DNA from 2 places in the Gluconobacter sp. P5B12 genome. Region 2 is predicted to be linked to the other one. Evidence: predicted binding sites of a transcription regulator. Region 2 holds the regulator's gene; the other holds the start of a gene.
The links. The regulator HrcA, encoded in region 2, represses chaperone genes, less so after heat shock. The targets are predictions, from matches to a motif close to GTTNGCACTCNCNNNNNGNGAGTGCNAAC.
Positions count from the first base shown of each region.

Region 1: the regulator HrcA is predicted to act here: its motif matches at 2,402-2,430, upstream of groES (co-chaperone GroES).

Region 1 covers NZ_JACRVV010000001.1:641,869-646,082, forward strand. Annotated here, with positions in the region: gene KP702_RS02915 (S-methyl-5'-thioadenosine phosphorylase) at 1-240, shown strand, start outside; gene KP702_RS02920 (DUF2934 domain-containing protein) at 287-673, opposite strand; gene KP702_RS02925 (SDR family oxidoreductase) at 676-1,416, opposite strand; gene KP702_RS02930 (dienelactone hydrolase family protein) at 1,425-2,138, opposite strand; gene KP702_RS02935 (DUF4169 family protein) at 2,181-2,375, shown strand; gene groES (co-chaperone GroES) at 2,505-2,795, shown strand; gene groL (chaperonin GroEL) at 2,847-4,214, shown strand, end outside.
Region 2 covers NZ_JACRVV010000008.1:45,252-49,465, reverse strand. Annotated here, with positions in the region: gene rdgB (RdgB/HAM1 family non-canonical purine NTP pyrophosphatase) at 1-437, opposite strand, end outside; gene rph (ribonuclease PH) at 437-1,147, opposite strand; gene hrcA (heat-inducible transcriptional repressor HrcA) at 1,231-2,301, shown strand; gene KP702_RS13020 (aldo/keto reductase) at 2,364-3,254, shown strand; gene KP702_RS13015 (penicillin-binding protein 1A) at 3,340-4,214, shown strand, end outside.

The DNA.
Region 1 (4,214 bases), on a different contig from region 2:
TGGCACACCGAGCATGACAGCGTCACTGTTGAAGGCGTGGTAAAGGTCATGAAGGGGAATGCGGATAACGCCCGTCGCCTCGTGAAGGCTGTGATCCCCGTTCTGGGTCAGAAGCGCCCGCTTGATCTTTCCGCCGAGCGTGCGCTTGATTTTGCGATTATCACGGCACCTGAAAAGCGTGATCCGGCACTTGTCGCCAAACTGGATGCTGTTGCCGGTCGCGTTCTGAACAAAGCCTGAGTTGATTGCCGCCCGCGTAAAAACGGGTGGCAGTAGGGAAGGGCAGTCAGTGCCCTTCCTGCTTCTCGTCAATCTGAGCGTAGCCTGGCTGGCCCGCATCGGTGCTAGGGTCATCCAACAGTTCGCGTTCTTCCTTGCGATCCGCGACAGGGAAATGGCGATGGTCACCCTGATCCGTACTGCGTTCAGGAAATTCCCCGAGGTTTTCCTGTAAGCGCGGGTCTTCGATCTGAACATCTGCCAACTCTGGCGATGGCAGATCTTCAACAGGCGTGCCCTCTGGAACGCCCTTGATGGAGATCAGGTCCGTTGCTTTATCCAGATAGGCTTCAGGGCCGCCGTCTGGCTTGCCGTCAGCTTCCCACAGTAACTTGGCTTCGCGGCGGATTGCTGCGTCACGTTTTGGATCTGCTTCGAGTGGGTTGTTGCTCATGATCAGAACTCCTGAAGGGTTGGGCGCAGGACAATCTCGTTGATGTCCACGTCGTCAGGTTGTGAGATAGCGAAAGCGATGGCCCTCGCCACGGATTCCGCCGGAATTGCAATCTTGTAGAACGCTTCAACATGCTGACGACTTTCGCTGTCGCCGCTGCCCGCTTTGAGTTCGCTCTCCACTGCGCCCGGTTCGATAGACGTAACGCGAAACGCGTTGCCAGCCTCCTGCCGGAGGCCATCGCTAATGGCCCGCACGGCAAACTTCGTTCCTGAATAGACGGTGCCTCCAGGGGCGAAGACCTTGATCCCGGCAACCGAGGACAGGTTAATGACATGTCCCGATTTCTGACGCTCAAAGATCGGTAGTGCTGCGGCAATGCCGTAAAGAACGCCTTTGATGTTGATGTCGATCATCCGGTCCCATTCGTCGACCATCAGTCGTTTCATGGGGGCAATCGCCATAAGCCCGGCATTGTTCACGAGGACATCAAGACGTCCGAAGTCCTGCTCAACGGCTTTTACAACGTCGGCAACGTTCTGGCGGTTTGTGACATCCAGTGTGTAGGCCCGTGCAGTTTGGCCAAGTGCTTCGAGTTCGGAGACAATTTCGTCCAGTCGGTCCCGGCGCCGGGCGGCAATAGCAACGTAAGCCCCTCGTGCTGCGAGATAACGCGCGGTTGCTTCACCAAGGCCGCTGCTGCCGCCTGTAATGAGAACAATTTTTCCTGCAATGCCTTCCATGTCAGGCCTCACGCACGCTTGATGTGATGCTTCAGAAACGCAACGCTCCGGCTCCAGGCCAGATCACGGGCATCCTGATTGAAGCTGGAACGTTCGGGGCACCCAAAGCCATGTCCAGCCTGGTCATAGAGGAAGACCTCGACTTCCGGGCGGCTTGCGCGAATTTTCTGAACGTCGCCTGGCGGAATAGACGCATCTTCTCCACCAAAATGGAGCTGCGTCGGGCAATGCGGGGCTGTGTCACAATGGTTGGCAATACCGCCGCCATACCATCCCACGGCAGCATTAAAGTGGTGCGTCCGTGTCGCAGCCAGCCAGGCGATGAGGCCGCCCCAGCAGAAGCCGATAATCCCGACTGGGCGGTGACCATCATCCTGTCTCAGTTTCTGCGCGCAGGCTTCCAGATCCTGCTGGATCAGATCTGGCGAAATGCCACTTCGAAATTCCAGCCCTTCCTTTAGGCCAGTCTCGTTGTACGCCAGAACCGTATGGGGTTTAACGCGGTCAAAGAGGGCAGGGGCCAGAACATGGAAGCCCTGCTGAGCCAGATCAGAGCAGACGTCCCTGATGTGTCCGGTCAGGCCAAAAATTTCCTGCACGACGACAATGGAGCGTGCGGATTCGGGGGAGCCCGTCTCCCATGCCTCGAATTCGTGACCGTCTGCTGCCTTGAGGCGAATCATGCGGCCCTCGGTCTTTTCTTGGGAATGCTTGTGGTCCATTGATTTCTGTCCAGTCTCTGTAACGCCGGAAAGGCAGATGCCATGAGCGACGTCATCAATCTCCGTCGGGAACGCAAACGCCGCAAGTCCGCAGAGGATGCGAAGGAAGCTGAGACCAATCGTCGTCTTCATGGCAGAACGAAAGGTCAAAAAATGGCGGATATGCTGGAGAAAAGGCGTTCCGAGGCCCTGTTAGACGGAAAGAAAATTTTTTCTGCCGAGGGCGATGGTTCTTGACGAAAACGGGTGGCGGCACTACCTCTCTTGGCACTCTCGATATGGGAGTGCCAACTGCGCTGCAGTAATTGAGCGCGTAACCCGGCCGCGTCGCTTTGTAGAAGGGCACGGCCTAAAATGGAGCGATCCATGACGACATTTCGTCCCCTGCATGACCGCGTTGTAGTCCGCCGCCTGACCGGTGAAGAAAAGACCGCTGGCGGCATCATCATCCCTGACACCGCCAAGGACAAGCCGACCGAAGGCGAGATCGTTTCCGTAGGCCCGGGCGCCCGGAACGAGCAGGGCCAGATCGTGGCTCTCGACGTCAAGGCAGGCGACAAGGTGCTGTTCGGCAAGTGGTCCGGCACCGAGGTGAAGATCAACGGTGAAGAGCTGCTGATCATGAAAGAGAGCGACATCATGGGTGTGATCGGCTGAAAAGCCGTCCCCGTTTCCTCTCGTTAAAAACCTCAACAGGAGATTAAGAACATGGCTGCCAAGGAAGTTAAGTTTGGTGCCGACGCCCGCGACCGTATGCTGCGTGGCGTTGATATTCTTGCAAATGCCGTCAAGGTAACGCTGGGCCCGAAGGGTCGTAACGTTGTTCTCGACAAGAGCTTCGGCGCACCGCGCATCACCAAGGACGGTGTGTCTGTCGCCAAGGAAATCGAACTGGCTGACAAGTTCGAGAACATGGGCGCTCAGATGGTACGCGAAGTTGCGTCCCGTACGAACGACCTGGCTGGTGACGGCACGACGACGTCCACGGTTCTTGCTCAGGCAATCATCCGCGAAGGTGCCAAGGCTGTTGCCGCTGGCATGAACCCGATGGACCTGAAGCGCGGCATCGACAAGGCTGTCCTCGTCGTTGTTGAAGAGCTGAAGAAGAACAGCAAGAAGATGACCTCCCCGGAGGAAATCGCTCAGGTCGGTACGATCTCCTCCAACGGTGAGCGTGAAATCGGTGAGATGATCTCTTCTGCCATGCAGAAGGTCGGCTCCGAGGGCGTCATCACGGTTGAAGAAGCCAAGGGTCTGCACACGGAACTCGACGTTGTCGAGGGCATGCAGTTCGACCGCGGCTACATCTCCCCGTACTTCGTGACGAACCCGGAGAAGATGACGGCTGATCTCGATGCGCCGTACATCCTGATCCATGAAAAGAAGCTGTCTTCGCTTCAGCCGATGCTGCCGCTGCTCGAGAGCGTCGTACAGTCCGGTCGTCCGCTGATGATCATCGCTGAAGACGTCGATGGTGAAGCACTTGCCACGCTGGTCGTGAACAAGCTGCGTGGTGGCCTGAAGATCGCTGCCGTCAAGGCTCCGGGCTTCGGTGACCGTCGCAAGGCCATGCTGGAAGACATCGCGATCCTGACGGGTGGCCAGGTCATCTCCGAAGACATCGGGATCAAGCTGGAATCCGTTACCCTCGACATGCTGGGCCGCGCTAAGAAGGTTCACATCGAGAAGGAAAACACCACGATCGTTGAAGGCGCTGGCAACAGCGACGACATCAAGGGTCGTTGCAACCAGATCCGCGCTCAGGTTGAAGAAACAACCTCTGACTACGATCGTGAGAAGCTCCAGGAGCGTCTTGCAAAGCTGGCTGGTGGCGTTGCCGTCATCCGCGTCGGTGGCAGCAGTGAAGTTGAGGTGAAGGAGCGCAAGGATCGCGTTGACGACGCCCTGCACGCTACCCGCGCCGCTGTTGAAGAAGGCATTGTCCCGGGTGGTGGTACGGCTCTTGCCCGCGCTTCCGTTGCTCTGAAGGGTCTGACCTTCGATAACGACGATCAGCGTATCGGTGGCGAGATCGTTCGCAAGGCGCTTCAGACGCCGCTGCGTCAGATCGCTGAG
Region 2 (4,214 bases):
ATCTGTCCATGACATTCCCCAACTACGGAATGTGTTTCGCCGTCTGGCCATGCCAGGCAGAGCGCCGCCACAAATGATGCTGCGTGGTCTGACGTTTCATCCATTTCGCGCTGCACACGCTCCATGGCAACGGTCATGTCTTTTGCAGGGCCGCCCCATCGCGCCGAATAAACGCCGGGCTGGCCGCCGAGTGCCGAGACGCAAAAGCCGGAATCATCCGCCAGTGCGGGTAGGCCCGATGCACGGGCCGCCGCCAGAGCCTTGATTTCAGCGTTGCCAGTAAATGTGTCTGCCGTTTCGTCCGGTTCTGGCAGATTCAGCTCCCCTGCAGACACAACAGTGATGCCGCTTTCTGCAAGCAGGCTGGAGAATTCACGCAGTTTCCCGGCATTGTGGCTTGCCAGAACAATTTTTGACCCACGGGACAGGCGGCGCATTACAAAGTCTCCAGTGCGGCATTCTGTGCTTCAAATAGGGGGACTGTGCCCAGCTTGGCCAGACGCAGCAGCTCGAAAAACTCGGCTTCCTGAAAGGGGGACGTTTCCGCCGTGCCCTGAATTTCGACGATGCCACCCTCCGCGGTAAGAACAAAGTTTGTGTCTGCCTGAGCGGCACTGTCCTCAACGTAATCCAGGTCCAGCACGGCGCCAGCAGAAGTCAGGCCGCAGGAGACTGCCGCAATTTGTGCTGTCATGACTGAGGACAGATTGGCTTTTTTCAGAGCCATGGAGAGAGCAACCCAGGCGCCGGTAATGGAAGCGCAGCGTGTCCCGCCATCAGCGTTCAGGACATCACAGTCCAGCGTGATGGTCCGTTCTCCCAGCTTCTTCAGATTGACGCAGGCTCGCAGGGATCTGGCAATCAGGCGCTGGATTTCCTGCGTCCGGCCAGACTGCTTGCCCTTGGACGCTTCACGATTGCCACGCTGATGGGTGGCGCGCGGAAGCATGCCATACTCGGCCGTAATCCAGCCCTGACCCTTGTTGCGCAAAAATGGCGGGACACGATTTTCGAGAGACGCCGTGCACAGAACTTCCGTTCCACCCACCCGGATAAGTGCTGAACCTTCCGCATGTCGGGCAAAGCCTGTTTCAATGGAAATAGCGCGACCTTCGTCACAGGCGCGTCCGGATGGGCGCTTTGTCATGCGAAAAAATCCTCTCTCAGAACCGAGCCCTGCCTCTACCGCGTTTGACGAGAAGCCTTCCAGCCCCGACATACAGTTTTACCATGATGAGATCTGACCCTTCCTTCTTCCGTATGCCGAACTCCTTTGCTTCCGGGCTCGGAGAACGGGAAGCTGCGATCCTTCGGGAAATCGTTGAGGAATACGTCGAGACCGGGGAGCCGATCGGCAGTCGCACTCTGGCGCAGCGCTTGAATCTGTCTCTGTCTCCCGCGACGATCCGCAACGTCATGGCAGATCTTGGCAGGGCCGGGCTGTTGTTCAGCCCTCATGTGTCCGCAGGGCGTCTCCCGACGGAGAAGGGCGTTAAGCTCTTCGTGGAAGGGCTCCTCCAGTTTGGCACCCTGAGCGACGAAGACCGTGCCAGTATCGACAGCCGGCTGGAAATTCATGGCCGGTCCTATCAGGAGACCCTGGCTGAAGCATCGTCCATGCTGTCGGGCCTGTCATCCGCAGCAGGTCTGGTGCTGGCCCCTAAATCCGACGCGACGCTCAAACATATTGAGTTTGTTGCCCTCGGTCCGGGACGTGTTCTCGTGGTCCTCGTCAGTTCAGACGGACAGGTGGAAAATCGCATCATCGAAACCCCGGCAGGACTGCCGCATTCCGCGCTTGTCGAGGCTGGGAACTATCTTAACGCCCATTTGGGGGATCTGACGCTTGGCACTTTGAAAGAGCGTGTCAGCAAGGAAATGGACGTCAACCGCCATGAACTTGATGCTCTGACGGCCAGCGTCATCGAAAGTGGTCTGGCCACATGGGACGCTGATGGCGGAACGCTGTTCGTTCGGGGGCAGGGCAAGCTGTTGGCGGATATTACCGAGATCGAACGACTGACCACGATCCGTATGTTGTTCGATCACCTCGAAACGCAGGAGACCATGCTTCAGCTCCTGCAACTGGCAGACGCTTCGGAAGGTGTGCGAATCTATATCGGCAGTGAGAGCGGAATGTTTGGAATGTCGGGCGTGTCCATGATCGTCGCGCCAGCCCGTAATGAAGCCCAGAAAATCGTGGGCGCCATTGGTGTCATCGGGCCAACGCGCTTGAATTACGGGCGAATTGTACCCGTCGTGGATTACACGGCCCGGATGGTCGGACGCCTGCTGGGATAGTGACTGCAACCCTTCCGCCTTTGCGCTGTTGAATCCTGCGTCCATCGGAAAGGAAAGAGTCCATGGCTACGATTGACGCAAAGAAATCCGGTACGTTCCTCATTGGTGGTGATCTCAAGGTCCACCGCCTCGGGTTTGGCGCGATGCGCATTACCGGCAAGGGCATCTGGGATGAACCTCCAGACCACGAAGAAGTGGTCCAGACCCTTGAAAGCCTCCCGAAGTTCGGGGTGGATTTTATTGATACAGCGGATTCTTACGGTCCGTTCGTCTCGGAAAATCTGATCCGTGAAGTGCTTTATCCCTACAAAAAGATGGTCATTGCAACGAAGGGCGGCCTGACACGCCATGGTCCAGATATCTGGAAGCCGGTCGGAAACCCGGACTATCTGAGGCAGTGCGTGCTGATGTCCATGCGACGGTTGGGCGTTGAGCGCATAGATCTGTGGCAGCTTCATCGGATCGGGCCTGACTGTCCTGCCGAAAAACAATTCGAGGCGATCGCCAAGTTCCGCGAAGAAGGTTTGATCCGGCACGTGGGTCTATCGGAAGTGAGTGTGAAAGATATCAAGCTCGCGCAGAAATACTTCCCGGTCTCGACCGTTCAGAACCGTTTCAACCTTGTGGATCGCAAGTCCGAAGACGTACTGGATTTCTGTACCAAGGAAAACATCGGCTTCATTCCCTGGGCACCTCTAGCTGCCGGAGAACTGGCCAAACCCGGTACGGACATGGACAAGATCGCGCATCGGCATCATGCAGATGCAGGGCAGATTGCTCTGGCGTGGCTTCTGAAAAGATCACCGGTCATGTTGCCCATTCCGGGGACCGGAAGCAGAGCCCATCTGGCCTCTAATGTTCGGTCAGCATCCCTGAATCTCAACGATGAAGAGTTTGCTACTCTGAATCGGCAGGGTGAAGAGGTGTGGAAGAAATCCGCCGCCGGATCATAACGATCACGGGCCGCCGTAAACTGTCACAAAATGACCCTTTTCAGTGGGGGCGACGAACGGCTCGTTTCAGTGCTATGCAGTTTGTATGACGCGCCGTTCCATTCGCTCCCGTAATCCGCAGGACCCCAGGGCCAGTGTGCCCCGCGGGCCCCGTTTCCGCCGTTTCCGTCAGTCTCTTGCCATCGTCGCTGGTGTCGGGCTGGTCGGTGTTGCGGGTGCGGGTATCTTGGGTTGGACCACCTACGCCAAACTCGTGGCTGATCTGCCAAGTGTGGACAGCCTGAGGGCCTATCAGCCCCCGACCGTCAGTCGCATCTATGCATCTGATGATCGCCTGATGGCTCAACTTGCCAACGAGCGGCGTATTTTCGTTCCGCTTGAAGCGATTCCGGATCGGGTAAAGCGCGCCTTCCTCGCAACGGAAGATCACAATTTCTACACCCATGGTGGTGTTGATGTGATGGCCATTGCCCGTGCAGGCGTAACGGACGTTTTTGCCCGCCATGGGCGCCGTGCTGTCGGTGCGTCCACCATTACGCAGCAGGTTGCGCGTGGGATGCTGCTTAACAGCAATGCCCGCACGCTCGATCGTAAAATCAAGGAAGCCCTGCTTGCCGTCAAAATGGAGCAGGTGCTGTCCAAGGACAAGATTCTTGAGATCTATCTGAACTGGGCGGATCTGGGGAACGGCTCTTTTGGTGTCGCCGCCGCGGCCCAGACCTATTTCAACAAGCCTCTCGACCAGCTGAATGATGCAGAAGCCGCGTCACTGGCGGCCCTTCCGAAGTCCCCTACACATTACAATCCGTTCCTTCATCCTGACGCAGCCTTGATGCGCCGGAATCTTGTTCTGGATCTGATGGCCGATAACGGCGTCATTTCCCGCGAGCAGGCTCAGGAAGACAAGAAGGAGCCACTGGTCCCGCAGAAAAAACAGCGGTTTGGACCTTTGCCGGATTC